DNA from 3 places in the Pseudoalteromonas sp. ECSMB14103 genome. Region 1 is predicted to be linked to each of the others. Evidence: predicted binding sites of a transcription regulator. Region 1 holds the regulator's gene; each other region holds the start of a gene.
What was found. Region 1 encodes sigma-54, which starts transcription at its own class of promoters, with help from an activator protein. Its sites were predicted from a motif close to GTTGGCACGNNNNTNGNNT; they were not measured.

Region 1 (10,448 bases):
GGGCAAAGGTATCTTCTTCATCATCAAGGCCCGCCAAACTCAGTAAACTATGTTCGGCGTCTTCACGAATTACGTCAACAATATCATCGATCGTGACACGACCAAGTAGCTGATCGTTGTCATCAACAACTGGGGCCGAGATCCAATTATGGCGCTCAAACAGTTGTGCGACTTCACTTTCATCCATTGAAATTGGAATTGACTCACATTCTTCATCCATTAAATCGCGAACAATTTTTTCTGGTGGATTAGTTAGCAATGTACTCAGCGATAAAGCACCAATAAAGCAGTTATGTTTATCAACCACATACAGGTCATCAGTGCCTTCAGGTAACTCTCCGCGAAGTCGAATATAACGTAGTACGACATCAATGGTCACATCCGGGCGAATAGTTACCGTATCGGTGTTCATGAGTGCACCTGCAGAACGCTCTTGATAAGATAGCGCTTGTGTTGCGCGTTCTCTATCTTGGGTGTCCATGGCGCTAACAACGTCTTGGTAAACGGTGTCAGGCAAACTACGTAATACTTCACCTAGGTCATCGTGACCCATGTCTTCAGTGGCAGCAGCAATGTGCTCAGGCTCCATTTGGGCAATAATACCCAGGCGCACGTCTTCTGATAATTCTTCGAGTACATCACCTTGAACATCAGGATCAACTAACTGCCATAGCAAGCGACGAATTTTGTGTGGAGATGATTCTAATAATAACGCAGTATCACATGGCGCTGTTTTTGCGAGCATGCGCCTAACTTGAACAAACTGACCACTATTAAGTGACTTGGTCACTTGTTTTAGTTGTTGTAGTGGGTAGTCTTGTTCAAAAGCTTCGGGCATTGGCGTCCTTTATTTATACTGTAACTGTTACCTAATGGGTGGGGGAGTACGACCTAGCAGCCAGTTATTTTGATTATAGTTATTTTATTTAAATGTTAAAAATTAACGTTACTCTTGTTCGTTAAATCGTTGCGAAATAAGTTCTCCAATTGCATTTAAAGCTTGCTCTGCATCAGGCCCTTCACATACCACTTTAACTTCTTTACCTTGGCTACTTTCAAGTAGCATCAGTGCTAATACACTGTCACCAGCAGCTTCTTTATCATCTTGAAACAAGGTGATTGAAGCATCAAATTTTACAGCGAGTTGGGCTAATACAGTCGCGGCTCTGGCATGCAGTCCTAATTTATTTTGTATTAAAAAAGTGTCTTCTATACGCATACATTACTCTATCAAAGCTGAACAGGTTATTAGTTTTGTAAAATTACTTTTCTTGTTCTCTGTGACGTATTTTTACATTGGGATGCGTAACTGCAAAGCTTTCGCCAATTGTTTGCGCTAAATATACAGAGCGATGTTGCCCGCCAGTACAGCCAATCGCAATAGTTAAATAGCTTCTGTTATTTCGCTCTAGGTGTGGTAGCCATGTTTGTACAAAGGTTTGTATTTGCCATGTAAATTTTTGAACTATGCTGTGGCTAGCCAAATAATCTTTTACTGGTTGGTCTAGGCCATTGAGTGGTTTTAGTTCAGGCTCCCAGTGCGGGTTAGGTAAAAAACGTGCATCAAATACGTAATCTGCCTCTTTAGGAATGCCATGTTTAAAACCAAATGATTCAAATGTAACAATCAGCTGCTTATCTTTTTTACCTAATATTTTTTCGCGAATTGATTCAGCAAGTTGATGAACGCTTAGCTCACTGGTATCGATCATGTAATCGGCGCGCGTAATTAGCACATCGAGAAGTTCTTTTTCTTTTTTTATGGCTAAATCAAGCGGAAGTGAATCTATTGATAAAGGGTGTAAGCGTCTGGTTTCAGAAAAGCGCTTAATAAGGGTTTGATCTTCACTGTCTAAGTAGAACAGCGTTGGTTTTGTAAAACCCGGTAAGTATTCGATGATGTGATTAAATTCATCTTGCTCTTTTGGTAAATTTCGCACATCTATACTAACGGCAATTTTATCGTAGTTATCAGAAACGCTTCTAATTAAAGAAGGTAATAAATTTACTGGAATGTTATCTACGCAATAATAACCTAGATCTTCAACAACGCGCAAAGCAACCGACTTACCAGAACCAGAACGGCCACTTATGATAATCAACTCCATTAATCACCCTTTAAATTTGTTACGATTGGTCAACAATAATTTGATACAACTCAGCATCCGATTTAGCACAGCGAAGCTGCTTACAAAATTCTTTATTTTTTAGTTTATCAGCTATCGTTGCTAGCGTCTTTAAATGCTGTTGGTTATCGCCTTCAGGTACGATGAGTGCAACAAAAATATCAACAGGGCGGTTGTCTATAGCATCAAAATTAATCGGTGTTTCACTTACTAACACCAATGCTAAAGGTTCTTGTGCGCCGCTCATTCGGCCATGTGGAATAGCAATACCTCTGCCTATCCCTGTGCTGCCTAGCTTTTCGCGGGTTAATAAAGCGCCCAAAATATCCTGTTGAGATAAATACGGAAATTTATCGTGAGCCAGCTCGCTAATAAACTCTAAAATTCTTTTTTTACTATTAAAAAGGACCGCAGCTTTACTGCAGTCCTGGCATATAAGTGAACTTAATTTCATCATATTAGTGTCGAGCAAGCTTCTCTTTGTGTTTAATTACTTGACGGTCAAGCTTGTCAATCAATGAATCAATAGCTGCATACATATCTTGATGTTCAGTGGATGCGAATAATTCAGCACCACTTACATGAATAGTTGCTTCTGCTTTTTGATTTAGTTTTTCTATATCAAGAATGACATGAACATTATTAATATGATCAGAGTGCCTTTCTAGCTTCGCAAATTTGGTATTTATATAGTCTCTTAATGAATCAGTTAGTTCTACATGACGACCAGTTAAATTTAGTTGCATAAGCATTACCCTCTTTGTTTAGCGTCTTAGATCAGGCTCTTTCGCTGATTTGACGGTGGAATAGCCAGAGATTCGCGATATTTTGCGATTGTACGTCTCGCTACTTTAATTCCTTGCTCAGCCAATATATCCGCAATTTTGCTATCACTCAATGGTTTTGCTGAGTTTTCTGCTGCGATTAATTTTTTAATAAGTGCACGTATTGCCGTAGATGAACATTCTCCACCATTTTCGGTACTTACGTGGCTTGAGAAAAAGTATTTAAGCTCAAATATTCCACGCGGTGTGTGCATATACTTTTGCGTAGTTACGCGCGAAATTGTTGATTCGTGCATTTCTACCATTTCGGCAACATCATTTAAAACCATCGGTTTCATGGCTTCTGGGCCGTGTTCAAAAAAGCCCTGTTGTTGTTTAACAATACAGTTAGTTACTTTTAAAAGTGTATCATTTCTACTTTCTAAGCTTTTTATAAACCATTTAGCTTCTTGTAAATGTGAGCGAATAAATTGACTGTCGCCGCTTGATTTAACTGTACGCGACATCGCTGCATATTGGCTGTTTACACGAATTTTTGGCATGCTGTCTGGGTTTAACTCTACAATCCAGCGGCCTTTAATTTTTTTAACTGACACATCAGGTATTACATACTCAGACTCTTCTCGTACTATTGTGTCTGCAGGCTTAGGGTTGAGCGTATGAATAAGTGTCATTACTTCTTTAAGCTCATCTTCTTTGAGCTTCGTTTTTTTCATTAATGTACGGTAGTCACGAGCAGCTAACAAATCAATGTGCTCGGTTAAAATCATTTTTGTTTCATCAATAAAAGGCGTGCCTTTATCAAATTGATTTAACTGAATACACAAACACTCTTGTAAGCTACGTGCCGCAATACCCACTGGGTCAAATAGCTGAATGCGCTTTAATACCGCTTCTATTTCGTCAAGTTCAACCTCAACGTCATCATCGTTATCTTGATTAAAGCTCTCTAAAATCTCTTCGCAACTGAGTGTCAGTATGCCTGAATCATCCACCGCTTCTACAATAGCAATAGCAATGGCTTCATCTGTAGGGCTAAATGGCGTTAATTGTAATTGCCACATTAAGTATTCGTGAAGCGTTTCAGTTGATGCGCCCTGATATATAGACTCATCTTCAGGCATTGGTCCTGAAGATGATGCAGGGGCTGCACTCATGTACTCATCCCAGCTAACGTCCATTGCCATGTCGTCACTTACAGTATCTTTAGCAAGCGCTTCACCACTGTCTTGTTCATACTCGCTAGGGGCTTCATCTGCAGATACGGTTACTGTAACTTCATCGTTATCTGCTTTTTGCTCATTTTTGCCCGCAAGATCATCGGCATAGTCTTGCTCCTCAACCTCAAGTAATGGGTTGCTGTCGAGCGCTTCTTGTATTTCTTGCTGAAGATCCAATGTGCTTAATTGCAGCAAGCGAATAGCTTGTTGCAACTGAGGTGTCATTGTAAGTTGCTGGCCCATGCGCAGCTGTAGTGATTGCCTCATGTATCTCTAACAATCCTTTTAAGTTGTTATAGTTAATACTAGCAGATGCTTATAAATAAGGCGTAAATGTTACAGCCTAAATTGCTCGCCTAAATATACATCGCGTACAGTTTTATCATTTAATACGTGTTCAGGGGTACCAGAAGCAATCAGTTCCCCATGAGAAACAATGTAGGCTTTTTCGCAAACATCAAGGGTTTCTCTTACATTGTGGTCTGTTATTAATACGCCAATCCCACGGTTTTTCAGGTGTTCAATAATTTTTTTAATATCTAATACTGAGATAGGGTCAACACCGGCAAATGGTTCGTCTAGCAAAATAAACTTTGGATCTGCGGCTAAAGCACGTGCAATCTCTACTCGGCGACGTTCTCCGCCCGATAATGCCATACCTTTGCTATCGCGAATGTGTTGAATGCTAAATTCATCTAATAGATTATTCAATGTATCTTCTCTGGCTTGTTTAGTGAGCTCCTTTCGAGTTTCTAAAATAGCCATTAAGTTTTGATACACTGTTAATTTTCTGAATATAGACGACTCTTGTGGTAAGTAGCCTATGCCTAATCTAGCACGACTGTGCATAGGTAAAAGCGTAATATCGTTATCATCGATAGATATTTTGCCTTTGTCGCTAGGGACTAAGCCTACAATCATGTAAAAGGTTGTTGTTTTACCTGCGCCGTTTGGCCCAAGCAAGCCTACAATACTGCCAGCTTTAACTTCTAAGCCCACATTTTTTACAACTTCACGGCCTTTGTAGCTTTTGGCTAGTAGCTCTGCTTTTAATGTACTCATGGTTGGCCTTTGTCATTTTTTTTAGGCTCCACAGGCACTAAGATAGTGTGTACACGGTCAGTTGAGCTTTCATCTTTTTCGGCGCTAATAAGCTGCTGTTCTATATCGTAGGTAATGCTTTTAGCATTCATTTTTTGCCCAGCTTGAGATATCTCTGCATCTCCAATTAATGTTAAAAAACGCGTTGAAACATCGTATCTAACTTCATTAGCGCTGGCGCGCATTATTGTGCCGTCGGCTTGTTTTTCTTCAAAATAAGCAGGCTTACCTGTAGCTATTAACAATTGCTTGTTGTCGCCTAGCTCATCGCGCTTGTGAACCTCAAGGCGGTCTGCGGTAATTTTTCTGTCGCCATGAATAATTTCAACATTTTTTTCGAAGATACCTACGTTTTCTTTTAGTTGACCCTCTTGTTTATCCGCACTAATCGAAATTTGATTTGCAGAAATTGGCGCTGTTGGTTCAGCGGCATTAGTACCTAATGCAAGTAAAAATGTTGGAATAATAAAGAGTGTTGATAGTTTATTGGTCATAATAAATAGTTCGCGTATGGTTAATTAATTTTATCACTTCGGTTTTTAAATCGGCTTCTAAGCCTTTACCGGTGATTTTTAAATTGGGCCCTGTAACAATGACAGGCTGCTCTGATTGCATCGTTAGTAATTTTATATCTACCTGAATGTTATCAGCATTAATTTTATCTATCATTGCGTTATCAGTTAAATTACTAGCAACAACGTTACCTTCTAATATTAATTGTCTGCCTTCGTACAATGTTGCTTCATTAGCGTTAATTCGCCATGTTTGCTTGTTGTTGTATAGCGTAAAAATAGGTTTATCAAAAAAGGTAAACCCTAATTCTTGATATAGCTCCATTCGCGCTGCCGTTACTTTATGGCTGATTTTCCCATTTTCGTCATACGCTGTTTGTTTTAGCTCTATGGCTGTGTAATCTGGCTTTGCAATTATGTCTGCTTCGGTTTGTTGTGGTAAATTTACTTGTGTAAAATAAGGGTACCAAAGCCAAACCATACAGCTGATGAATAAAACGCTTAATATTATGCGCGCTGCATTCATGAACTAGTCCCTTTTGTGGTCAAAGGTTTGTTATTTTCAAGCATTAGCAGGTCGGTTAGTTCTCTCACTGCACCAAAGCCACCTGGCATTTGTGTTGTATAATGTGCTAAACGTTTTATTAGCGGATGTGCGTCATTTACTGCAACAGAAAACCCTACTAACTCCATCACTGGCATGTCTGGGCCATCATCGCCAATGTAGGCAATTTGCTCATCATTTAAATTGAGCTTTGTTTTTAGTTCTTCGTAAGCGAGTAATTTATTTTCTTGGCCTTGGTATATATGTTGTACTGTTAAGCTTGTCATACGCTGTTGTACTATTTTTGAGTGGCGTCCTGTAATTACCGCAACTTCAAAGCCACTATTAATTAGCGCTTTAATGCCAAAGCCATCTTTTGTATTAAATGCTTTGAGCTCTTCGCCTTGGTTACCCAAATAAATGCGACCATCAGAAAACACACCATCAATATCACAAATAAGTAGCTTTACTTTTTTTGCACGTGCTTTTGCGTCTTCACTCAATGGTTGATAGAGCTCTTCAAATTGCATTTATAATACTCCTGCTTTTAGTAAGTCTTGCATATTTAATGCACCAATAGGGTGGTTTTGCTCATTAACGATGATTAAACCATTAATACGCTTTTGCTCCATAATATTAAGTGCTTCAGCGGCCAAAATATCTTGCGTTGCCGTTGTGCAGGACTTGGTCATTACAACATCTATTTGTGTTGTATGTATATCAATTCGTTGTTCTAAAATACGACGTAAATCACCGTCGGTAAAGAGCCCTACAAGTTGTTGCTGAGAATCAACTATGGCTGTCATGCCTAAGCCTTTTGCCGACATTTCTATCAGTGCATCTTTTATAGTTTGAGTAACGTTAATAATAGGTGTGTTTTTACCGCTATGCATGACATCTTTTAGGGTCAGCAGTAAACGTTTACCTAAACTGCCGCCGGGGTGAGATAGCGCAAAGTCATCAGCTGTAAAACCGCGAGCTTCTAACAGTGCAACCGCCATGGCATCGCCCATTGCAAGTGTTGCTGTTGTGCTTGCTGTAGGGGCTAAGCCTAACGAACAGGCTTCTTTTTGTACTTTTATGCAAATATGTACGTTTGCAAGCGTTGCCATTGTTGAGCTAGCGTTGCCTGTCATGGCTATCATTTTTGCGCCGAGGCGTTTCAAAACGGGAATTATATTGAGGACTTCGCTTGTTTCACCAGAATTAGAAATTAGCATAACCACATCATTTTTAGTGATCATACCTAAGTCGCCATGGCTTGCCTCACCTGGGTGTACAAAAAATGCAGGGCTGCCAGTACTTGCTAATGTCGCCGCTATTTTATTGCCAATATGACCCGATTTTCCCATGCCTATAACAATAGTTCGGCCTTGGCAGTCGTATATTAACTGACATGCTTGATGAAAATTTTCATCCACATATTGTGCAATATCACTCAATGCTTGGCGCTCTATGTCTAATACACGTAGGCCTTGTTTAATAAAATTTAGCGTTGCCATTACTTACCCTACTTGACTGAAAATATACCCTTGGTAGCCTAAAAAAGCGATTAATAATAAGCCGCCCTCTACTCTATTGATGCGCTGAGCACCTCTAAAGTTCAATGACATGATAATAAGCGCAACCGTGGCACCAATCATAATAAGTATGTCGCGGTTAGCAACAGACGGGTCAATAACAGAAGGGTTAATAATGCCTGCGAAAGGCAGCACGGCAAGAATATTAAAAATATTAGAGCCAACAATATTACCCAGTGCTAAGTCATCTTCATTTTTAAGAACCCCTGCTATTGAAGCTGCAAGCTCGGGCAAGCTAGTACCTATTGCAATAATTGTTAAGCCAATGACTAAATCGCTTAGGCCAAAATATTTTGCAATATCGACCGCTGAATCTATTAAAAAATGTGCACTGACAGGGAGTAATACCATACCAATAACTAACCAAATGACTGCTTTTTTTGTTGGTACGTCATTGGGTACTTCATCACATGCTTCTGATACAAATGGGTCTGTTTGATTTTTAGCACGTAGCGAAACAATAATCAGCCCACCAATAAAGACGACAAAACCAATTAATAAGGCAACGCCTTCAGCAAGCGAAAAGTAGTTATCTGAAAAAATATACCAAGTAGCTAGAGATACGATAAGCACTAATGGGATTTCACGTTTTAATGTACTTGAAGAAACGCTAAGAGGCCTAAATAAAGCGGTAATACCTAATACCAGTAAAATATTTGTGATATTTGAGCCAATTGCGTTACCTACCGCTGTGTCTGTTTTTCCAGCCAATGCAGCAGAGGCTGACACCATCATTTCAGGTGCTGATGAGCCCATGGCAACAACAGTCAAACCAACAATTAAGGTTGGTACGCCAAAGTTTTTAGCCAGTGCGGCCGCACCATAAACAAACCTGTCAGCACTCCAAACTAGGGCTGCAAAACCAAGAATCAAAATAACAAACGAGGTAACCATTGTATTAAGCCAGTTATTCAAAATAGGAATGGCGCGAATAGTAACAAATGCCACGATGAAAGTATAAATAAAAGAGTAAGGTCAACTACGTAGACTAATTCATTTTACTAAATTAATTAGTCGGGGCTGTTAGGCTTTCAGTATTAAAGTTTTGCTGATGTATGGGGAATAACTACACCACCAGGTACTAACTTGCCAAAATTCTAAATGGGTTGCTGAAAATTTAACCTTAATAGGTAATAGACCTCAGTTTAAGTGTTGGTTAAGTGAAGATGAGTGAGTCTTAATGTGTGTTTTAAACGTACATTACAAAATCTTACGAATTGTTTTTTCCATATTGGATCAAAAAGATTTAAAATAGGGGCACTAGTGAACATTTTTATGGAGAGCGACTTGTCGCAATCAATAGTAGAAGTCAAGGATGTTAGCTTTTCCAGGGGCGATAGGGTCATATATAAAAATATGAGCTTTAGTGTGCCTAAAGGCAAAATCACTGCGATTATGGGGCCAAGCGGTATTGGTAAAACCACCATGTTGCGTTTAATTGGTGGCCAATTAAAACCTGATTCGGGTGATATTTTATTTGAAGGTGGCAGTATTCCTTCCATGACGCGTTCAGAATTATACGAAGCGCGTACAAAAATGAGCATGCTATTTCAAAGTGGTGCCTTGTTTACCGACATGTCTGTGTTTGACAATATTGCTTTTCCGATTCGTGAGCACACAAAACTAAGTGAAGATCTTATTCGTTTAGTGGTGTTAATGAAGTTGCAGGCTGTGGGTTTACGCGGTGCTAAAGATTTAATGCCCTCAGAGTTATCAGGTGGGATGGCAAGGCGTGCTGCTCTTGCTCGCGCAATAGCGCTCGATCCAGAGCTCATCATGTATGACGAACCGTTTGCTGGCCAAGATCCTATCTCAATGGGCGTGCTTGTAAAGTTAATTAAATCGCTCAATCAAGTATTAGGTTTATCGTCTTTAATTGTGACCCATGATGTAACTGAAGTAATGAGTATTGCCGATCACGTTATTATTATTGCCGATCAGGGCGTAATAGGCTCAGGTACGCCAGATGAAATGCGCAATCATGAATCTGAGCTAGTTCAGCAATTTTTAAAAGGTTTGTCTGATGGTCCTGTGCCATTTCATTTCCCTGCGCAAGCCTATGCAGATGAGTTGCTTGGAGAAAAAGCCTAATGTTGGATTTGTTTCAAAAGTTAGGGCATAAAACTCTGGGTCGCTTTGCTGCCCTTGGTCGCTCAGCTTACATGTTGTTCAGCGCACTCGCGCATGTTCCTAATTTTAAAAAAGGCACTCCGCTGCTTGTTCGCCAGCTTTATATGGTGGGTTCGCAGTCGCTGCTTATTATAATGGTATCAGGCTTGTTTATCGGTATGGTACTCGCATTGCAAGGCTACACCGTATTAGTAGGGTATGGTGCTGAAGATAGCTTAGGGCCACTTGTAGCACTGAGTTTATTACGTGAGCTAGGCCCTGTAGTTACCGCGCTATTATTTGCTGGGCGTGCAGGTAGTGCACTTACCGCAGAAATAGGTCTCATGAAAGCCACCGAACAATTATCATCATTAGAGATGATGGCAATTGATCCACTCAAACGTATTATTGCACCTCGCTTTTGGGCTGGTTTTATTAGCATGCCTTTACTTGCAATTATATTCTCTGCCG
Region 2 (10,448 bases), 390 kb from region 1:
GGCTGGTAAAGTCACTAGTGTCTGTGTGCCTAGAGAAAGAGCGGTAGATATTGATAATCAAATAGATTTTGACTTTGCACAATTACTAGCTAATAAGTTGGAGCAAAAATGAGAACATTAGCACAGTTACAAGATCTTCAAGAATGTTGGGCTTTGATCACTGGTGGCAGTGGGCATGTAGGTAAGGCCGCTGCAGATACTTTGCTAGAGCTCGGTGCGAATGTCATTTTATTAGATCGTAGTAAAAAAAGTTTGCACGAGCTTCACCAAAAGGCTTATAGCAATAGTACAAAAGTTCACACTTTGGCTTGTGATCTAGCTGATAAACAAGCCATTATTGGCGCTATGGAGAGCGTAGCAACAATCTCGGGTGGGAAGCTCAATGTATTAATAAATAATGCGGCATTTGTCGGCACAGATAAACTTACTGGGTGGTGCGTTCCTTTTGAAAAGCAATCAATTGACACATTCAATGATTGTTTAAATGTGAATCTTTCTGCGCCGTTTTTATTAAGCCAATTGGCGTATGAATTAATGAAAAAACAACACTATGGTAGTCGCAGTATCATAAATATTTCGTCTATATATGGTGTTGTTGGGCCACAAATGGATTTATATGAAGGCACAGATATGGGTAACCCTGCAGCGTACGCTGCAAGTAAAGCAGGTTTAATGCAATTAACGCGTTGGATGGCGCCCTCAGTTGCACCTCATGTAAGGGTGAATAATATCGTGTTAGGTGGTATTGAGCGTGGCCAACCGGAGAGTTTTTTAGAAAAGTATAATGCTAAGGTTCCATTAGCAAGAATGGCAACGGAAGAAGATATCAAAGGTGCAATTGCTTACCTTAGTTCAGCACTTTCAAGTTATATGACTGGACAGTGCTTATTTTTAGATGGAGGTTGGACTGCTGTCTAAATAGTCTATACTAAGCTAATTACTATTCTAGGAGTTAGCTATGAAAATTGATAACTCAAGTTCATTTTTAAACCAAACTCAGCAAACGGGTAATAAGCTTTTAGAACAACTTGCTACAGGTAAAAAAGTAAATACCGCAGCAGATGATGCAGCGGCTTTGCAAATTATTGATAGGCTTACTTCACAGCAAAATGGTTTTAGCCAAGCTGTAAGTAATGCGTACGACGGGATTTCATATACTCAAGTAAGCGAAGCTAACTTGAGTGGTGTGAATGATGCCGTTTCGCGTATTCAAGAGTTATCAATTCAAGCGGGTAACGGTGCATTGACTGACAGTGATCGTGCTGCGTTGCAAGAAGAAGTCGTGCAATTGCAAAGCCAAATATCTGAAACGTTCGAAAATGCTTCATTCGGTGGTAAGCCTTTATTTGATGGTCAAGCTGTCACGTTTCAAGTTGGTGCTGATGCGAATACAAACCAAACGGTAAACTCTACAGATGGTAGTTTTGCCTCTGCGTTATCAACCATTGATATTTCAACCCAAGCCGGTGCTCAAGCGGCTATTGACATCAGTAAGCAAGCAAATGATGAAATAAATGCACAACGAGCTGAGTTAGGTGCATTTCAAAATACGTTGGCAAGCACAATTAAAGGGTTAGGGACGCAGCAAGAAAATATTGCAGCCAGTCAAAGCCGCATTCAAGATACCGATTACGCCCTAGCAATTTCTCAACAAGTGTCTAATGACATTTTAGCGCAATCATCAGTTGCTCTTCGTGGCCAGGCTAACCAATCTGCAGAGTCTATTTTAGGCTTACTTTAAATATTAATACTTAATAGTTAATTCTTAAGTATGACTGAATTAACGAGTGCGTCTGTTTTTTGGCGTTTATGTCAAAAAACTGCCGCTATCACTTGCATCCGTGCTTAACTGGCTTACAATTTAGTTAATTACATTAAAGAGTGAAGCACGGCTCGCTAACTATGATCCTGATTTTAGATAATAATAACAATCGCTCTATTGGGTTAAACGCATCACTTGGTTTTATCGGTGAGGTTACTCATCGTTTAGATGAAGACAACTTTGAACAAGAGTGTGCAAAATATCAGCAGCATGAGTGCATGGTCATTTTAGGGGCTTTACAGTCTCTCGATCACGAAAACTTAATTAAGCGCTACCCAACACTTCCATTTTTATTAATAGGTGAAACGTTAAGACCATTACTTAGCATTGCTAATGTAGTTGGACTTATTTGTGAGCCATTTAATCACGAAGTGACCACACAGTTGCTTCATGATTGCCAGCAGTATCATCGTATGTTGCCGGGGGAGCACAAAAATACTCAGCCACATAAATCTTTTGATGGCCTTGTAGGTGAAACACAAGCTGTCAAAGAGGTCCGTTTTTTAATTGAACAAGTAGCAAAAACAGATGCAAACGTTTTAATTTTAGGTGAGTCAGGTACTGGTAAAGAAGTGGTTGCACGTAACGTTCACTTACTTTCTAAACGAAGTACAGGACCATTTGTGCCTGTAAACTGTGGAGCCATACCTGCAGAACTATTAGAAAGTGAACTTTTTGGCCACGAAAAAGGGGCGTTTACAGGGGCTATTTCTGCGCGTAAAGGCCGTTTTGAGTTGGCGCAAGGCGGTACGCTGTTTTTAGATGAAATTGGTGATATGCCGCTACAAATGCAGGTTAAACTTTTACGCGTATTACAAGAACGAAGCTATGAGCGTGTAGGTGGAACTAAGGCGATTCAAGCCGATGTACGTGTTATTGCTGCAACACACCGCAACCTCGAAACCATGATTGAAGCAGGCAGCTTTCGTGAAGATTTATATTACCGGTTAAATGTATTCCCTATAGAGAACCCGTCGTTAAGTGAGCGTGCTGATGACATTCCGTTACTACTTAAGGAGTTAATGCGTCGCGTAAACGAGCAAACGGGCACGACAGCTAAATTTACTGAGCGAGCAATCGAAAGTTTAAAAGAGCATGCATGGCCGGGTAATATCCGTGAGCTTGCGAATTTGGTTGAGCGCATGGTTATAATGTTCCCTGAAAAGGTAGTGGACATCCCTGATCTACCCAATAAATATCGTTACATTGAGGTAGATGCTTATGAGCCTGAATACCCTGAAGAACTTATGGAAAAAGATGCTTTTAACGATATATTCAGCACAGGCTTTAGTGATTATGACAATGAGCCGGAGCCTGAATTTAACCAAGCTGGCTCAGGCGCATTACCCGAAGAGGGCATTGAGCTTAAAGAGTATTTAGCAGAGCTTGAAATAAGCTTAATTACCCAAGCTTTAGAGCGTTTTGATTACGTTGTTGCGCGCGCCGCAGAAATATTAGGTGTAAGGCGTACAACATTGGTCGAAAAAATGAAAAAGTATAACCTTTCACGAGATTAGCAGTACGAAAATGGTGAAATACTCTTTGTTATTTTTATTCATTTTTGAGCAATTAATTTACGGGCTTCGCCCGTCACGCAAGCAAGCTTGGCGTCTACAAGATAAACACAAACTTAAACCATGGCGGTAGACGCCGAGCTTGCTCGCGTGAAAAGCAAAGCTTTTAATTACCTACCTGTTTGGCTGCTTACTCACCACAAAAAGCCTGTATAATTTCATCTTTTCTAAAGCAGTCATTACTATGATCGTTAACCATACCGCAGGCCTGCATATGAGCGTATACCGTGGTAGGGCCTAAAAATTTAAAGCCGCGCTTTTTTAAATCCTTTGCGAAGGCTGTTGATTCTTTGGTGATTGCGGGCGTCTCTTCGGTATAATTTAAATTGTTTACGATCGGTTTGTTATCAACAAACTGCCATTGATACGCGCTAAAACTGCCAAATTCTTTTTGAATGTCTATAAATTGCTTGGCATTATTTATTGTGGCGTTAATTTTTAAACGGTTTCGTACGATCTTTTCATCAAGCATTAAACGCTCAACATCGTCTTGGGTAAACAACGCGACTTTATTTACATCAAAATTAGCAAATGCATTTTTATACCCTTGTCGTTTTTTTAAAATGGTATACCAACTTAAGCCTGCCTGAGCCGACTCTAGCGTTATAAATTCAAACAGTGTTTGATCATCGTAAACAGGGACGCCCCATTCTAAATCGTGATATAAAACGTAATCGGGTTTGGTGGCGTCTAACCAAGCACATCGGCATTTTATTTGTTCACTCATACATATTCCTTTTTATGCGCGTCATTTTTATGTCGCGCTATTATTATTGTAAGTTAATGAAAATAATATAAATAAATTTTGGTATACATTGTGCATTAAGCTCTATATCTATACAAATTCGAGATTTGATTATGGCCCTTGCGAGCGTGCTTAAACCACAGTTTATTTCTGCAAATCAGTATAACCCATGTTTACTTCAAGAGGAGTACATAGGTGAGTTAAGCGATCTGCGTCAGCAAGCAAGTTGGCTTTCACATTTAGTTGATACCATGCCCGCAGGTGTGGTTGTGCTTGATGGTAAAGGAATGATTGCAAAGGCCAACCAAATAGCCATTGATATGTTAGGCGAACCTTTAGAAGGTGAAAAGTGGTTTAGCGTTATTCAACGCTCTTTTAGACCGCATCAAGACGATGGTCACGAAGTATCACTTAAAGATGGCCGTTTAATTAAGCTTGATATAACAGCGTTAGCGCCCGAGCCGGGCCAGCTAATTTTAATGACCGATTTGAGTGAAACACGCCGTTTACAAAAGCGAGTTGCTCATATGCAGCGCCTAAGTGCTTTGGGTAAAATGGTGGCGTCGCTAGCACATCAGGTTCGAACCCCGCTTTCAGCGGCCATGCTCTATGCTGCTAATTTGGGCTCTAAGCGTTTACCCGAGGCATCTCGCGATAATTTTCAAAGCAAGTTAATGTCACGCTTAAGAGATTTAGAAACTCAAGTAAACGATATGCTACTTTTTGCCAAAAGTGGCGACCAGCAAGTTGTTGAGCAAGTGTCTATGCAGCAGCTACTCAGTGAGGTAAAAGCGGGTGCCGATGCTATGGTGACACTAAATGACAGTCATTTAGCTGTTAGTCTCCCAGAGCCAGATATTCAAATAACAGGCAATAAATCAGCCATAGCCAGCGCAATTCAAAATTTAATCCATAACAGTATTCAAGTCATTGGTGCTGGCGCTGAAGTAAAATTAAGTGCTGCGACTGACGAGCAAAATCCAGATTTTGTTCGTATCAGCGTATCCGATAACGGTCCAGGTGTTGATTTAACTCAAGCAGAAAAAATATTTGAACCATTTTATACCACTAAAAGCCAAGGCACAGGGTTAGGGCTTGCTGTTGTGAGTTCGGTTGCAAACGCTCATCAGGGGCGTGTTGACGTGACTAATAATAAAGGCGGTGGAGCATGCTTTAGTTTGCTTTTACCTATTCGCACCGCATCTAAATTAGAGGAATCATTATGAGTAACACTATTTTAGTTGTCGAAGATGATGCAGGGCTTCGCGAAGCCTTAATTGACACACTCGAAATGTCGGGGATTGAATGTATTGCGGCTAATTGTGCAGAGCAAGCCATGTTATTGCTGAAAAAAGAGCAATTTTCGCTGGTGGTGAGTGATGTACAAATGGGCACTATGAGTGGGCTTGATTTACTACGTAGTATTAAGCTTAACCACCCTGAATTGCCTGTTTTAATGATGACGGCGTACGCTACCATTGACGATGCTGTTGAAGCGATGCGCTTGGGCGCTATTGATTACATGGCAAAGCCGTTTGCACCTGAAGTTTTACTCAATATGGTAAGTCGATACTTACCTGAAAAAGCAAAAGAGACCGACGGACCCATTGTTGCCGATCCCAGCAGTATTCAACTTTTAGAGTTAGCAAGTAAAGTTGCACGCTCTGATGCGAGCGTTATGGTGCTAGGCCCAAGTGGTTCAGGTAAGGAAGTGCTTGCACGGTATATTCATGATAAATCGAACCGATGCGATGCGCCGTTTGTTGCGATTAACTGTGCAGCAATTCCTGAAAATATGCTTGAAGCAACCTTATTTGGGTATGAAAAAGGCGCGTTTACAGGCGCAATTCAAGCGTGTCCTGGTAAGTTTGAGCAAGCGCAAGGCGGTACTATATTGCTTGACGAAATAACAGAAATGGATCTAGGGCTGCAAGCTAAACTACTTCGTGTGTTGCAAGAGCGCGAAGTAGAACGCTTAGGTGGAAGAAAAACAATCCAGTTAGACGTACGTATACTTGCAACAAGTAACCGCGATTTGAAAGAAGCGGTTACCGAAAACCAATTTAGAGAGGATTTATACTACAGGCTTAATGTGTTTCCTTTGATGTGGCGACCACTTTGTCAGCGACCAGGAGATATCCTTGTATTGGCTAAGCATTTAATTGAGCGCCACTTAAACAAAAGTAAAGAGCCTATGGCTTATCTTGATAGTGCCGCAGAGAAAAAATTACTTGCTCATTCATGGCCTGGTAATGTGCGTGAGCTTGATAACGTAATACAACGTGCGTTAATACTTAGGACTGGGGATACTCTAAACGAGCATGCTATTTTCATTGAAAACATAGCGGCGACAGATTTTGTAATGGAGCCTGCATCTGTCAGCGCGCAAAATACTAGTCAGCAGCAAGTAAATGCTACTAATAGAGATATTGACCAAGGCGCTATGAGTTCAGCGTATTATGACGAACAGTCATCTCCAGCCGAGCCAACAAAACAAGACTTATTGGCTGTTGATACGGGAAGTTATAAGGATGAGCTAAAAGATAAAGAGCATCGCATTATTTTAGAAACGTTAGCAAGATGCCAAGGTAAGCGAAAAGATGTTGCTGAAACGTTAGGTATAAGCCCTCGTACTTTACGTTATAAACTAGCGCAGATGCGCGACTTAGGTATTTCACTCCCCGCATAACATCATTTTTAGCCCTAAATTTCCCCTTTGAATTTAGGGCTGTCAAAACTCTGACTTGTAAAATTTCTCACAACTCATTGAAATTGTTAATTTAATTTTTTGGCATGCTTTGTGCTTTATTCATGTTAAGAGTTAACTGCATTGTCAGAGACAAATTATGAAAATTCAAAACAGCGCTGTATTTCAAGAAATGCAATCTATGGCTTTAGAAGCTGGCCGTAATAATCAAATCGAAAGATTGCCAGTAAAAACACAAGCCTCATCAACCGCTCAATTTGGCGATATGCTATCGGATGCAATTAATACTGTGCACGGTTTGCAGCAAGACGCTAAACAAAAAGTAGTGGCAGTAGAAACGGGCGACAGAAGTGTGTCTTTGGCCGAAGCGATGATTGCTTCTCAAAAGTCGTCAGTTGCATTTGAAGCGACAGTGCAGGTTCGTAACAAACTTGTCGAAGCTTACAAAGAAATCATGAACATGCCTGTTTAACTAGGTAGTGGAGAATTATTGTGGCGCAATCTAATCAATCAACCGATCTGGCTCTTGCTACTGGTGAAATGGACCAAAGCGACAGCGACGATCAACAAGAACAGAAATCAGGCTACTTAAGTTCGCTAAATGGCGTTGATTTATTGCGCCAAGTAACTTTAGTTATTGCTTTAGGCATTTGTTTAGCGATTGCTATATTTATTATTATTTGGGCACGTCAGCCAGATATGCGCCCACTTGGTAAAATGCAGACAGAAGAGCTTATTGAAACGCTCGACTTTTTAGATGCACAAAAAATTGAATACCAAGTAGATGGAAATGTAGTGCTCGTCCCTGAAACTGAGTACCAAAATATTAAACTTTTAATGACTCGTGAAGGGCTAGAGCAAGGCCCTACATCGGGTTCAGATATTATCATGCAAGACATGGGGTTTGGTGTAAGTCAGCGTTTAGAACGTGAACGCTTAAAGCATGGCCGAGAACAACAGTTAGCGCGCACAATTGAAGAGCTCAATAATATTACGCGTGCACGTGTATTGCTTGCCATTCCAAAAGAAAATGTATTTGCGCGCAGAGAGAAAAAGCCTTCAGCAACTGTTGTACTTACTCTTAAGCGTGGGCGTTCGCTAGATAGCGAAGAGGTCGACTCAGTGGTTGATATGGTTGCATCGGCTGTACAAGGTTTAGAGCCGGCTCGTGTAACAGTAACGGATCAAAATGGTCGCTTACTAAATTCAGGCTCGCAAACATCGCTTGCTGCACGTTCACGCAAAGAGTACGACATAGAGCGTAAGCGTGAACAAGAATATCTTGAAAAAATAGACAGTATTTTAATACCTGTTGTAGGGCTTGCAAACTACACTGCACAAGTTGATTTAAGTATGGACTTTAGTGCTGTTGAGGAGACGCAAAAACGCTACAACCCAGATTTACCAGCAGTAAGAAGCGAAACAACATTCGAAGAAAATAATATAGGTGGTTTAGCGGTAGGTATACCTGGTGCACTGACGAATCAGCCTCCAGTAAACTCTAATATCCCTGAAGTAGCAGGACAAGGTGGCGCAGGTAGTGCAACTTCACCATCAAGAACGCATAAAGAAGCGACGCGTAACTATGAGTTAGATACAACTATCTCACATAAGCGCCAGCAAACAGGTGTGATACGCAGAATAAGCGTGTCGGTGGCCGTTGACTACATTCCAAAAGTAGGTGAAAACGGTGAAACCACAATGACACCGCGCTCAGTGGAAGAACTGTCAAATATTCGTCGTTTGTTACAAGGTGGCGTTGGTTTTGACATGCAGCGTGGTGATGCACTTGAAGTGGTAACGGTTCCGTTTGTTCGCGAAGCAACTGATTTTGATATTAGCGTGCCGCTTTGGGAGCAGGATTGGTTTATGAAAATAATCCGCTTGGTACTGGGTGCATTAGTTATTATTGTACTCATAATGGCGGTAGTTAAACCGATGCTTAAACGCTTAATTTACCCAGACGATACACTTGAAGAATATGACGAAGATGCGTTAAGTGCAGGCGTAGACATTGGCGATAGCACGTTGGATATGCTAAACAAAGACTTTGATTCTGCTTCAATTGGTTTCTCAAGCGATGGTACACTGCAGTTACCAGATTTACATGGCGACGAAGACTTACTCAAAGCAATTCGTGCTCTTGTAGCCAATGAACCAGAACTATCATCACAAGTAGTGAAAGCGTGGTTAACAGAAGATGACTGATCAAGATCAAGAACAAAAACAACTTCCAGCAGCGTTTGATGTTGATAAGCTAGACGGTGTAGATAAAGCCGCTATTTTATTACTGAGCTTATCAGAGGAAGATGCAGCCCAAATACTTAAGCACTTGGAGCCTAAACAAGTTCAAAAAGTCGGAATGGCAATGGCTGCGTTAGACGACCTGTCACAGGCTAAAATAAGTGCGGTTCACAACTTATTTATTGAGCAAATTCAAAGTTTTAGTACTATAGGGTTTCAGTCGGAAGACTTTATTAAAAAGGCGCTTACTGCTGCATTGGGTGAAGATAAAGCGGCCAGCCTTATTGACCAAATTGTTATGGGGTCTGGGGCTAAAGGCCTTGATTCTCTCAAATGGATGGACTCTAAGCAGGTGGCGAATATTATTCGTAATGAACACCCCCAAATACAAACGATTGTATTGTCTTACTTAGAGCCTGAGCAGTCCGCAGAAATTATTGCGCAGTTCCCAGAGAAAGTACGTCTTGATTTAACCATGCGAATCGCTAACCTTGAAGAAGTGCAACCAGCTGCACTGCAAGAACTTAACGAAATTATGGAAAAACAATTTGCCGGACAAGCAGGAGCACAAGCTGCGAAAATGGGTGGCTTAAAAGCCGCGGCAGACATTATGAACTACCTAGATACAAACGTAGAAGGGCAGCTAATGGATTCTATTCGTGAACATGACGAAGAGATGTCTCAGCAAATTCAGGATCTTATGTTTGTATTTGAAAACTTAATGGATGTGGATGACCGGGGTATTCAAGCCATTCTACGAGAAGTACAACAAGATGTATTAATGAAAGCAATCAAAGGTGCAGACGACGGTCTGAAAGACAAAATACTGGGTAATATGTCTAAGCGTGCTGCCGATATGCTGGCTGATGATTTAGAAGCAATGGCGCCTGTACGTATTAGCGAAGTTGAAGCTGCCCAAAAAGAAATTCTATCAACGGCACGTCGTTTATCTGATTCGGGTGAAATTCAGTTAGGCGGTGGTGGTGGTGAGGAGTTCTTGTAAGCCATGAGCAAACTCAAAGGGCGTCCACTTCGAGCTGAAGAAGCTGATGAATTATTAAAACATTGGGCGATTCCCGATGTAGCACCTAACGAAAAAAGCTTTGGTAACCGCTCAACAGCGTATGGCACCCCATTGGGCGAGCTTTATAAAAAAGAGCTTGCCGAAGAAATGCCCGCTGATGAACCCGAAGAGCCCGAGCTGCCAAAGCTTACTATGGTTGAGCTTGAACGCATTAGACAAGATGCTTATGAAGAAGGCCTTAAACAAGGCCATGAACAAGGCTACATTGACGGCTTTGAAAAAGGCGTTAGTGAGGGAAAAGAAGCTGGTTATAAAGAGGGGCTAGAGCTCGG
Region 3 (10,448 bases), on a different contig from region 1:
AAGAGGGTGAAATTGCACTTTATGGTGTTAAGCGTCTAATTTGGCGCGACAAAGAACTAGCGCTGCGCGCATGGGAAAAAATAGAGCGTATGTTTAACTACAGCGATAAAGAAAAGGCAGATTTATACTACACCTTTGCTTTATCACTTGCTTCTAGCGGACATAAGCAAGCCAGTTTTTGGTTAAACAAAGTGCCAAAAGAGCGCCAAGACAACAAATTAATGCAATGGCAGCTTGGTAACATGCTTAAAACCCAAGATTGGGCAGGTATTGCTGCGTTTTTTACAGGCAAAGAGAATCTTAGTTTAGGTCAGCAATATTGGCTTGCGTATAGTTATGCAGAACGCGGTGACGATCAAACAGCTAAAAAAATGTGGCAAAGTATTGCGACTAACCGAGACTACTACGGTTTTTTAGCCGCTGCGCGTTTAGGTTTGCCGGTTGATCTAAATAATCAACCAAAAGTGGTGAGTGAGCAATTAATTGCAAAGGTGAGTAATGCCCCTGGTTTTAAACGTTCAAAAGCATTATATGAGTTAGAGCGTGTTACTTCAGCGAGACGTGAATGGAATTACTTAACAAACACTTCAAATGAAGAAGAAAAGCTTGCAGCCTCTGTTTTATCTACTAATTTGGGGTGGCACGACAGCACGATATTCACACTCGCTAAAATAAAAGCCTGGGATAATGTTGAACAACGTTTTCCATTTGCTTTTCAAGACATATTTGAGCGCTATAGCAAGCGTAATAAAATAGATGTAGCTTGGAGTATTGCTATTGCAAGGCGTGAAAGCTCATTTGCTCCTGACGCGCGATCAAGTGCTAATGCACGAGGTTTAATGCAATTGCTGCCAAGTACCGCTAAGTATGTAAATAAAGGCAGTGTGTCTAATAGTCGATTATATCAACCTAAAACAAATATTAGGTTAGGTACCAGTTATTTACGTTACTTGAAAAAGAAAAACCATGGTAACGAAATACTCGCTACAGCATCTTATAACGCAGGCTACCATCGTATAAAACGTTGGGTGCCTGATGATGCAATGCCAGCAGAGTTATGGATAGAGCTTATTCCGTATAGAGAAACACGCGATTATGTCAAAAATGTATTTGCTTACAGGCAGGTATATCATACTCGTATGGGCCGAGAGGGTAATTTACTGGCTCCCATACTGGAAATGAAAATAGGCGGTTAGTAAACATAAGTTTAAATAAGGGGGATTGTGCTTACAGTGGGCCATCCCCCTTTTTTGAGCGTAATAGCTATAAGTGGTAGACTCAAAGCAAGTTAAATTTAACAGATGGATTAACAATGGATAAATTAGCCGTTTTATACGCCGAACATATTGCAACACTGCAGCAGCGTACTCGTACAATTTGCGAAAGCGAAGGGTTAGAAGGATTAGTTATTCACTCTGGCCAAGCAAAGCGCCAATTTTTAGACGACATGTATTACCCGTTTAAAGTTAATCCTCACTTTAAAGCTTGGTTACCTGTTATTGATAATCCACATTGCTGGATTGTTGTTAATGGTAGCGACAAACCTAAGCTTATTTTTTATCGTCCTGTTGATTTTTGGCATAAAGTACCTGACGAACCACGTGATTTTTGGGCTGAGTATTTTGATATAGAACTATTGTTACAACCCGATCAGGTTGAAAAGCTACTTCCTTATGACAAAGCAAAGTACGCTTACATGGGCGAATACATAGAAGTAGCTCAAGCACTTGGCTTTAGCATAATGAACCCAGAGCCGGTGCTTAACTATTTACACTTTAATAGAGCATACAAAACGCAGTATGAACTTGAGTGTTTACGTAATGCTAACCGCATAGCGGTTGATGGCCATAAAGCTGCACGCGACACTTTTTTTAATGGTGGTAGTGAGTTTGATATTCAACAAGCGTACCTTATGGCTACACGCCAAAGCGAAAACGAAATGCCGTATGGCAATATAGTGGCGCTTAACGAAAACTGCGCTATTTTGCATTACACTCATTTTGAGCCAAACGCACCGCAAACGCATAACTCATTTTTAATTGATGCTGGCGCAAACTTTAACGGCTACGCCGCAGATATAACGCGTACTTATGACTTCAAAAAGCAGGGTGAATTTGCTGAGCTAGTTAATACAATGACGACGACGCAAATCGAATTAGGCAAAGGATTAAAGCCAGGTATGCTTTACGGCGACTTACATGTTGAGTGTCATAACCGCATAGCGCAAATTCTTAGCGACTTTAATATAGTTAACTTACCGGCTGCAGATATTGTAGAGCGTAAAATTACCTCTACTTTCTTTCCGCATGGTTTAGGGCATCACCTTGGTTTACAAGTACACGATGTGGGCGGCTTTATGAGTGACGACAAAGGTACTCATCAAGCATCTCCAGAAGGGCACCCATTTTTACGTTGTACACGTATGATAGAGAAAAATCAGGTGTTTACTATTGAACCTGGTTTGTACTTCATTGATTCGTTGTTAGGTGATTTAGCGCAAACCGACAACAAGCAATACATCAACTGGGATAAGGTTGAAGCGTTTAAACCTTATGGCGGTATTCGTATTGAAGATAACATTATTGTGCACGATGATAGTTTAGAAAATATGACGCGCGACTTACACTTAGATTAAGTGATAAGTTAGCAAGAGAAGGGGCCTAATGGCCCCATTTTTTTGGTTAAGTAAAATATGTCAGAATATAAATACCCAGCCGACGCTGTGTTTCACCAAGAAGAAGTTAAAAAAAGCACGTTTATTGTGCATATTGCACATACTCCCGATTTAGCCGCAGCTAAAGCTTTTATTAAAAGTATTGAAGATAAATACAGCGATGCTCGGCATAATTGTTGGGCCCATGTGGCAGGTAACCCCGGTGGTAGCCACGTGTATGGTTTTTCAGATGATGGTGAACCCAATGGTACGGCCGGTAAACCAATGTTAAATGTGCTGGTGGGATCGGGACTTGGTGAAGTTACTGCCGTGGTAACCCGGTATTTTGGAGGAATTAAACTTGGAACTGGCGGGTTAGTGCGAGCTTATGGCGGGTCGTTAAATAATGCATTAGCCAAATTAGACACCGTACTTAAAGTTCCAAGTGTTGAGCTAATTGGCAGCAGTGAATACAGTATGCAAGGCGCAATTGAGCAGCTACTTAAAACGCACTACCAAGTGCTCAACATTGAAAAGCAATTTACTGCTAATATTGATTGGGTGATCACCATTGATAGCCGCCAAGCACAGCAAGCAATTAAAGATATTTTTGATTTAAGTCACGGCGCAGTTGAGTTAACTATTAAAGAGTAATAACCTACACAAGTTGCATACAATGCATATTCATTCTATTTAACCAGGCTAATGCAGTTGAGCCTGAATTTACTAATAATAAAAGCGATTAGCTAAATGCAATTTCGTACCATCATAAAAATTCTTGGGCAACTTGTTGCGCTGTTTAGTATTACCATGGTGCCACCTGCTGTGGTGTCTTTAATTTATAAAGATGGTGGTGGTGTTCCTTTTGTTTTAGCGTTTATTTTCAGTATTATTATTGGCTTAATAGCGTATTACCCAAACCGACATGAAAACGGGGATTTAAAAGCGCGTGAAGGCTTTTTAATTGTGGTTTTGTTTTGGTTGGTACTGGGGGCATTCGCATCCTTACCTCTTATCTTTTTACAAGAACCTAATTTATCCCTTGCTGATGCGGTGTTTGAAGCCTTTTCGGGTTTAACAACCACAGGCGCTACGGTGCTGACGGGGATTGAATATTTACCTAAGTCAGTGCTGTTTTATCGCCAGCAATTACAGTGGTTTGGCGGTATGGGGATCATTGTATTAGCTGTTGCAATACTGCCCATGCTAGGTGTTGGTGGAATGCAGTTGTATCGTGCTGAAATCCCCGGCCCAGTAAAAGACTCAAAAATGACCCCTCGCATAGCCGATACCGCAAAGCACCTTTGGTATATTTATGTGTCGTTAACCATTGCCTGTATGTTGGCGTATTGGGCGGCGGGAATGGACTGGTTTGATGCCATTTGTCATGCGTTTTCTACCGTCGCCATTGGTGGGTTTTCGACTTATGATGCTTCTATGGGCCATTTCGACAGCCCGGTTATTAACTTTATTTGTGTATTCTTTTTAATCATTGCCGCTATTAACTTCTCCTTGCACTACGCTGCGGTGGCAAGCCGGAACGTGCAGGTCTACATTCGCGACCCCGAGTTTAAAGTATTTTTATGCATTCAATTGGCGCTGGTGGTTATTTGTTTTACTGTGTTGTCGTCGAACGAGATATACGCCAATGGTGATGAAACCCTTGACCAAGCACTATTTCAAGCGGTATCAATGAGTACAACGGCAGGTTTTGCTACCGATAACTTTTCAACGTGGCCGCTGTTTTTACCTATTTTATTAATATTTTCGAGCTTTATTGGTGGCTGTGCAGGGTCTACCGGGGGCGGTATGAAGGTGGTGCGCGTGTTTTTACTTTACCTGCAAGGCGTACGTGAGCTAAACCGCTTAGTGCACCCTCGTGCTATTTATTCAATCAAACTTGGCCGTAAAGCATTGCCCGATAAGGTTGTAGAAGCTGTGTGGGGGTTCTTCTCTGCCTATGCCTTAGTATTTATTATTATTATGCTGGCGCTTATGGGCACGGGAATGGATAATATTACGGCGTTTTCGGCCACGGCAGCGTGTTTAAATAACTTAGGCCCTGGGTTGGGTGATGTTGCCTCGCATTATGGTGCAATAACCGACGGCGCTAAATGGTTGCTGACTATTGCAATGGTATTTGGCCGACTAGAAATTTTTACTTTGCTTGTGTTATTTACGCCTACGTTTTGGCGCGGATAAAACACAACGTTTTACTACTATGTTTATGGAATGGATATGCCAGCAACGCATGCAGATAAATTAAATAATATACCGGTTGGCAGTTTAGTTGACTTAGAAATATTAACACCCACTAGCAGTAAGCGCGTGAAAACAGAAATGGTAGGCTTGCTTGACGAAAAGTTTATTATTTTAAACTTCCCTACAGCCAAACGTTTACCGGGTGCAAATGATTACTTACGAGATGGCGTCACCGTAGTTGTAAGAGCATTAATAGAGGGTGACGATGGACAAATAATTGCGTTTAGACAGCAAATTAAATCTATTGCATCACACCCCGTTAGGCTGATTTTTATAAACTACCCCAAGCAAGTTCAGCTATTTAGTTTACGTTCGCAAACCCGTATTCCAACTCTATTGCCTGCAAAACTTAAACTCAGTGATGACAAGGTACTCGATGGTGTTATAAAAGATATTTCGCTAACGGGGGCTATGTTTGATGTAAAAACTGACGCAGATCTAGAAAGCATCAAAGACTCACAATGCACTGTGGTATTAGGTAGTAATAGCAAAGGCTTTGAAGGCGAAGTGTGCAGCGTGAAAGATCATAATGCAGGCGTGCGTTGCGGTATTAAGTTATTAGCCAGTAAAGAAGAGATGAAAGCTTTTATGAAAGAGCACTTTATTGACCCCGCTATGATAGAACTCGATGCCGATTAGGTTTTAATGTCGCTATTTTGCAACAAAATAGCGACTTTTTACTTTATGAACGAAAATAAATTACCAACCTCTAAATTATTATTTTTTATTAAATAAAAACAGAGATATAGCATTCAAATTTTTTATATTTTATTTTATTTTTACACCTTGTTCAGTTTAAAACTTCCTGCTCAATACCTAATTACACCTTGATCATTTAAATAACTTCGCTTTGTGGTTTTTTACATTAAACCTAAATATCTGATTTTTAATAACTTATATTTTTTAATTAAACCAGCGTTGCTAAATAGCTACAAAAATAATGCTTAAATTTGCACTTTGTTCAGTATTTAACACGTAAGGCACTGAAAAATATAAACTAATAAATATTGGCATTTAAGTTGTAATAGTCTGGTTGTACTAATCGAAAAACGTGATTAACAGTAAGTACCAATCACTCACATACAACTTGAAGGATACATACTATGAAACGCATTAATAAAACATTAGCACTTATCGCACTCGCTTCTTCGTCAGCCGCTTTTGCAGGCTCTGACTTTAATACACTCGATGTAGACGGTAATGGTGCAATTAGCCAAGCCGAAGCATCAGTTGATGCAAAATTAATGAGCATGTTCTCAGAGCTCGATACAGACCAAAATGGTGAGTTATCAAAAGAAGAGTTTTCAAAAGCCTAAATTCAGTAAATGGAGTCCTGAGTTGCCAAAGACAACCTAAGTAGGCAAAGGAGCTTACGAAAAAGGATAACAAGGAAGTGAAACCATTTTAAAAGGTAATAAGCCCATTTTTTGATAGAACATTAAGCATGAAGGATTAAGTTATGAAACATTTAAATAAAGCACTAGCACTTATTGCATTAGCGTCTTCTTCAGCTGCGTTTGCAGCATCAGATTTTGACAGTTTAGATACCGACAGCAGTGGAGCAATTAGCCCAAGTGAAGCGGCAATAGACACCGATTTAATGGCTGAGTTTACAGAGCTAGATACAGATGGTAACGGTGAGCTGTCTAAAGACGAGTTTGCAAAATTTTAAAGTTAACCGGTATTGGTTTAGCTATTTTTCACAGACAGGGATCTTAGAAAAGGATTTCTCATTTTACTAGGAACATCACTATGAAAACATTAAATACAACACTTGCGGTTTTAGTTTTAGCATCTTCTTCAGCAGCTTATGCAGCGGTAGATTTTGCATCGTTTGATAGCAACAGTGACGGTGTTATAAGCATGGAAGAAGCTCAAGTAAACTCACAACTAGTGAAAATTTTTAAAGATTTAGACACAGATGGAAATGGTGAGCTTTCTAAAGAAGAATTTGCCAAAGTACAGTAGCATTGATAAGACCCAATCATACTCCACTAAAGCCGCCATGTTCAGCGGCTTTTTTGTGTTTGATGCGTTATAAAAATATAGCACTTACTTGGAAGAGCTTTTCTACTACGTTGATATGTTTTTTATCAATTAAAAACATAATCACGTGATCGCCCGACATAATAATGGTGTCGTCATGGGCAATAAGTACATCGTCGTTACGCACAATGGCCCCAATAGTTGTTCCAGCGGGTAGTTTTATATCGGCAATTGCACGGCCAACTACTTTGGAGGTGTTTTCATCGCCATGAGCAACTGCTTCAATAGCCTCTGCAGCCCCTTTACGCAATGAATACACGTTAACAATATCACCTCGACGTACATGGGTTAACAATGCAGAAATTGTTGCCTGTTGCGGCGATATGGCAATGTCTATTTCGCCACCTTGAACTAGGTCTACATACGCACCACGTTGAATAAGCACCATGGTTTTTTGCGCGCCCATGCGTTTGGCAAGCATGGCCGACATAATATTGGCTTCATCGTCGTTGGTAACGGCAATAAACACATCCACTTGTTCGATATGTTCTTCAGAAAGAAGTTCTTGATCGGAGGCGTCGCCACAAAATACTACCGTGTTGTCGAGCATTTCTGAAAGCTGTTCAGCACGTTCTTTACTGCGCTCTATTAGCTTAACGGTGTGATTTTTTTCAAGAGAGCGAGCAAGGCCTGCACCAATGTTACCGCCACCGGCAATCATTATTTTTTTGTATGAACGCTCAAGCTTCTGCAGTTCGTTCATTACGGCGCGTATATGTTTGGTTGCTGCGATGAAGAACACTTCATCGTCGGCTTCAATAACGGTTGTACCGAGCGGTTTAATGGCTTTGCCTTGACGGTAAATAGCTGCAACGCGAGTTTCTACATTGGGTATATGCTCTTTTAATGCAGATAGGGCATAGCCTACTAATAAACCACCGTAATAGGCTTTTACTGCAACTAGCGAGAGCATACCATCGGCAAACTGCAATACTTGCAATGCGCCAGGGTAGTCAATTAAGCGGCGTATATACTTAGTAACTAACGCTTCTGGGGCGATGTAATGGTCGATTGGTAAATCATCGTTTTGGAAAAGTTTTTCACGGTATTTTAAATACTGCTCAGAGCGAATTCGGGCAATTTTAGTGGGCGTATTAAAAATACTATACGCCACTTGGCACGCCACCATGTTTACTTCATCTGAGCTGGTTACCGCAATAATCATATCGGCATCGTCTGCGCCGGCGCGGCGCAAAACATCAGGGTGAGCACTGTGGCCCATTACACCTTGAAGGTCGTATTTATCTTGCAGTTCGCGTATACGGTTACCGTCAATATCTACTACGGTAATTTCGTTTTGTTCGCCTACTAAGTTTTCAGCTAGCGTGGCGCCAACCTGTCCAGCACCGAGTATGATTATTTTCATTATTTACCAGTGTATTAAGTAGTAATAAAAAGCCATTTTTAAATTTAAAAATGGCTTGTTGTACGCGTTATTAAGCCTTGTTTAACTAGGCTTTTTTAACCATTTTAGCGTAATAAAAACCATCACTTTCACCCGGAAGTAGCTGCAAACCCGGTGTGGTGAGGGTGTCTTTATCATGAAGTGGAATATGCTCTACGTCATCGTTATTAGCTAAAAATTTAGCAACTTGTTGTTGGTTTTCTTTTGGAAGAACCGAACATGTTGCATATACCAATGTACCACCAGGCTTGAGTAGAGGCCAAATGCTATTGAGTATATCGCCTTGTAGTGCGGCTAAGTCTTCAATGTCGGATGCACGGCGTAGCCATTTTATATCAGGGTGGCGACGAATAACGCCGGTTGCTGAACAAGGCACGTCTAATAAAATACGGTCGAACTGTTCATCGTCCCACCATGTGTGCGGTTGTGATGCATCACCACATTGTAGGTCGGCACCTAAACCTATACGGGTTAAGTTTTGCTTTACGCGTTCAAGGCGAGTGGCATCGCTATCAAGTGCAAGTACGTCGGCGTCGGCAAGCTCTAATATATGGCATGTTTTACCGCCGGGTGCTGCACAGGCATCTAAAATAACGTCATCATCTTTTGGCTCTAAAAAGCGAGCAGCTAATTGCGCTGCTGCATCTTGCACTGAACAAGCACCCGTATCAAACTCAGGAAGTGAAAAAACATCACGCGGCTTGGCTAGTTTAATCCCGTCTATAAAGTTTGGGTTTAATGTATGTTCTATATCGTTAGCCGTTAGCATATCACTGTATTCTTGCGTGCTAAATTGTGATTGATTTACACGTAACCACATTGGCGCTTGTTGCTGGTTTTCTTCAAGTATGGCTTCCCAGTTTTCTGGGTAGGCTTCTTTTACCTGTTTAATAAACCAATTGGGGTGGTTGTATAAACACACTGGAATAAGCTTTGCTTTTTCTTCAAGCTCTGCTTGCTGGCGTTGAAAGCTACGTAAAATAGCATTTATTAACCCTTTTAACCCTAGTGCACGCATTTGACCCAGTGCATTTACGGTCTCGCTTATTGCTGCATGCGGTGGAACGCGCATGTGCTGCAATTGATAAATACCTACGTAGAGTAAAAACTGAAAAATTCTGCGTTTACCTTTTAGTGGGCTTTCTACTAAATGTTGGCAGTAGTTTTCAAGGCTAGGTAAGTAGCGTAATACGCCATAACAAATTTGCTGTAACAGTGCTTTGTCTTTTGGTGGTAAACCTTGGCTTGCAAATGGTAGTTCTTGATTAAGCGAAGCGCCTTTATCAACCACGTTATATAAAGTCTCAGCGGCTAGCGCTCGTACGTTTTGTACTTTATTCATTATTTTCGCCTAATAGTGTGCCAGGGCTAACCCAGTCACTGCGACCATTTAAAAAGTCGCTAATTGCCATTGGTTTTTTACCCTGCGGTTGTAACTGAGTAATACTTAAAGCGTGTTCACCACAGGCAACCACAACACCGTTTTTATCACTTGTTAAAATTTCGCCTGGCTTACCTGATTGATCAACTACTTTCGCTTGGTATATTTTTACGGTTTGTTCGCCCATTTGGGTAAAACACACTGGCCAAGGATTAAAAGAGCGAATATTACGTTCTATTTGCACGGCGCTCATAGACCAATCTATATTTGCTTCTTCTTTAGAGAGTTTTTTAGCGTAGTTAGCTAGCTCATCATTTTGAGGCTCAGGGGTAATGTCGTCATTAGCTAACTTATTAACGGTGTCGATTAATGCACTAGGACCTAACTCTGCTAGTTTGTTATATAAACTGGCACTGGTTTCTGTGTCACTAATAGGGCAGCGGCTAATATGCAGCATGTCGCCGGTATCTAAGCCTTCATCCATTTGCATTATGGTTACGCCTGTTTCCTCGTCACCCGCCCAAATTGCACGTTGAATAGGCGCAGCACCACGCCAGCGAGGTAGTATAGAACCATGCACGTTTAAGCAGCCTAAGCGTGGCGCATTTAAAATAGCTTTGGGTAAAATTAAGCCATAGGCCACCACAATCATTATGTCGGCGTTTAAAGCGGTGAGCTCTGCAAGTGCCTCATCATTTTTT

Region 2: fliE (flagellar hook-basal body complex protein FliE) is a predicted target of sigma-54. The motif match lies at 6,929-6,947, and genes of this name have one in related genera.
Region 3: RF53_RS18410 (EF-hand domain-containing protein) is a predicted target of sigma-54. The motif match lies at 5,922-5,940, and genes of this name have one in related genera.

What each region holds. Positions count from the first base shown of each region.
Region 1 covers NZ_JWGY01000001.1:246,182-256,629, forward strand. Annotated here, with positions in the region: gene mgtE (magnesium transporter) at 1-838, opposite strand, end outside; gene RF53_RS01080 (HPr family phosphocarrier protein) at 947-1,219, opposite strand; gene rapZ (RNase adapter RapZ) at 1,263-2,108, opposite strand; gene ptsN (PTS IIA-like nitrogen regulatory protein PtsN) at 2,128-2,580, opposite strand; gene hpf (ribosome hibernation promoting factor) at 2,585-2,872, opposite strand; gene RF53_RS01100 (RNA polymerase factor sigma-54) at 2,899-4,398, opposite strand; gene lptB (LPS export ABC transporter ATP-binding protein) at 4,468-5,193, opposite strand; gene lptA (lipopolysaccharide transport periplasmic protein LptA) at 5,190-5,726, opposite strand; gene lptC (LPS export ABC transporter periplasmic protein LptC) at 5,716-6,270, opposite strand; gene kdsC (3-deoxy-manno-octulosonate-8-phosphatase KdsC) at 6,267-6,818, opposite strand; gene RF53_RS01125 (KpsF/GutQ family sugar-phosphate isomerase) at 6,819-7,790, opposite strand; gene RF53_RS01130 (calcium/sodium antiporter) at 7,794-8,762, opposite strand; gene RF53_RS01135 (ATP-binding cassette domain-containing protein) at 9,144-9,959, shown strand; gene mlaE (lipid asymmetry maintenance ABC transporter permease subunit MlaE) at 9,959-10,448, shown strand, end outside.
Region 2 covers NZ_JWGY01000001.1:636,928-647,375, forward strand. Annotated here, with positions in the region: gene RF53_RS02890 (acylneuraminate cytidylyltransferase family protein) at 1-112, shown strand, start outside; gene RF53_RS02895 (SDR family oxidoreductase) at 109-918, shown strand; gene RF53_RS02900 (flagellin N-terminal helical domain-containing protein) at 959-1,741, shown strand; gene RF53_RS02905 (sigma-54 dependent transcriptional regulator) at 1,903-3,339, shown strand; gene RF53_RS02910 (DNA-3-methyladenine glycosylase I) at 3,527-4,123, opposite strand; gene RF53_RS02915 (sensor histidine kinase) at 4,255-5,367, shown strand; gene RF53_RS02920 (sigma-54-dependent transcriptional regulator) at 5,364-6,830, shown strand; gene fliE (flagellar hook-basal body complex protein FliE) at 6,988-7,320, shown strand; gene fliF (flagellar basal-body MS-ring/collar protein FliF) at 7,341-9,056, shown strand; gene fliG (flagellar motor switch protein FliG) at 9,049-10,095, shown strand; gene fliH (flagellar assembly protein FliH) at 10,099-10,448, shown strand, end outside.
Region 3 covers NZ_JWGY01000016.1:40,844-51,291, forward strand. Annotated here, with positions in the region: gene RF53_RS18385 (transglycosylase SLT domain-containing protein) at 1-1,196, shown strand, start outside; gene pepQ (Xaa-Pro dipeptidase) at 1,313-2,635, shown strand; gene RF53_RS18395 (YigZ family protein) at 2,693-3,307, shown strand; gene RF53_RS18400 (TrkH family potassium uptake protein) at 3,404-4,855, shown strand; gene RF53_RS18405 (flagellar brake domain-containing protein) at 4,892-5,554, shown strand; gene RF53_RS18410 (EF-hand domain-containing protein) at 6,019-6,231, shown strand; gene RF53_RS18415 (calmodulin) at 6,375-6,587, shown strand; gene RF53_RS18420 (calmodulin) at 6,668-6,883, shown strand; gene trkA (Trk system potassium transporter TrkA) at 6,951-8,327, opposite strand; gene rsmB (16S rRNA (cytosine(967)-C(5))-methyltransferase RsmB) at 8,413-9,708, opposite strand; gene fmt (methionyl-tRNA formyltransferase) at 9,701-10,448, opposite strand, start outside.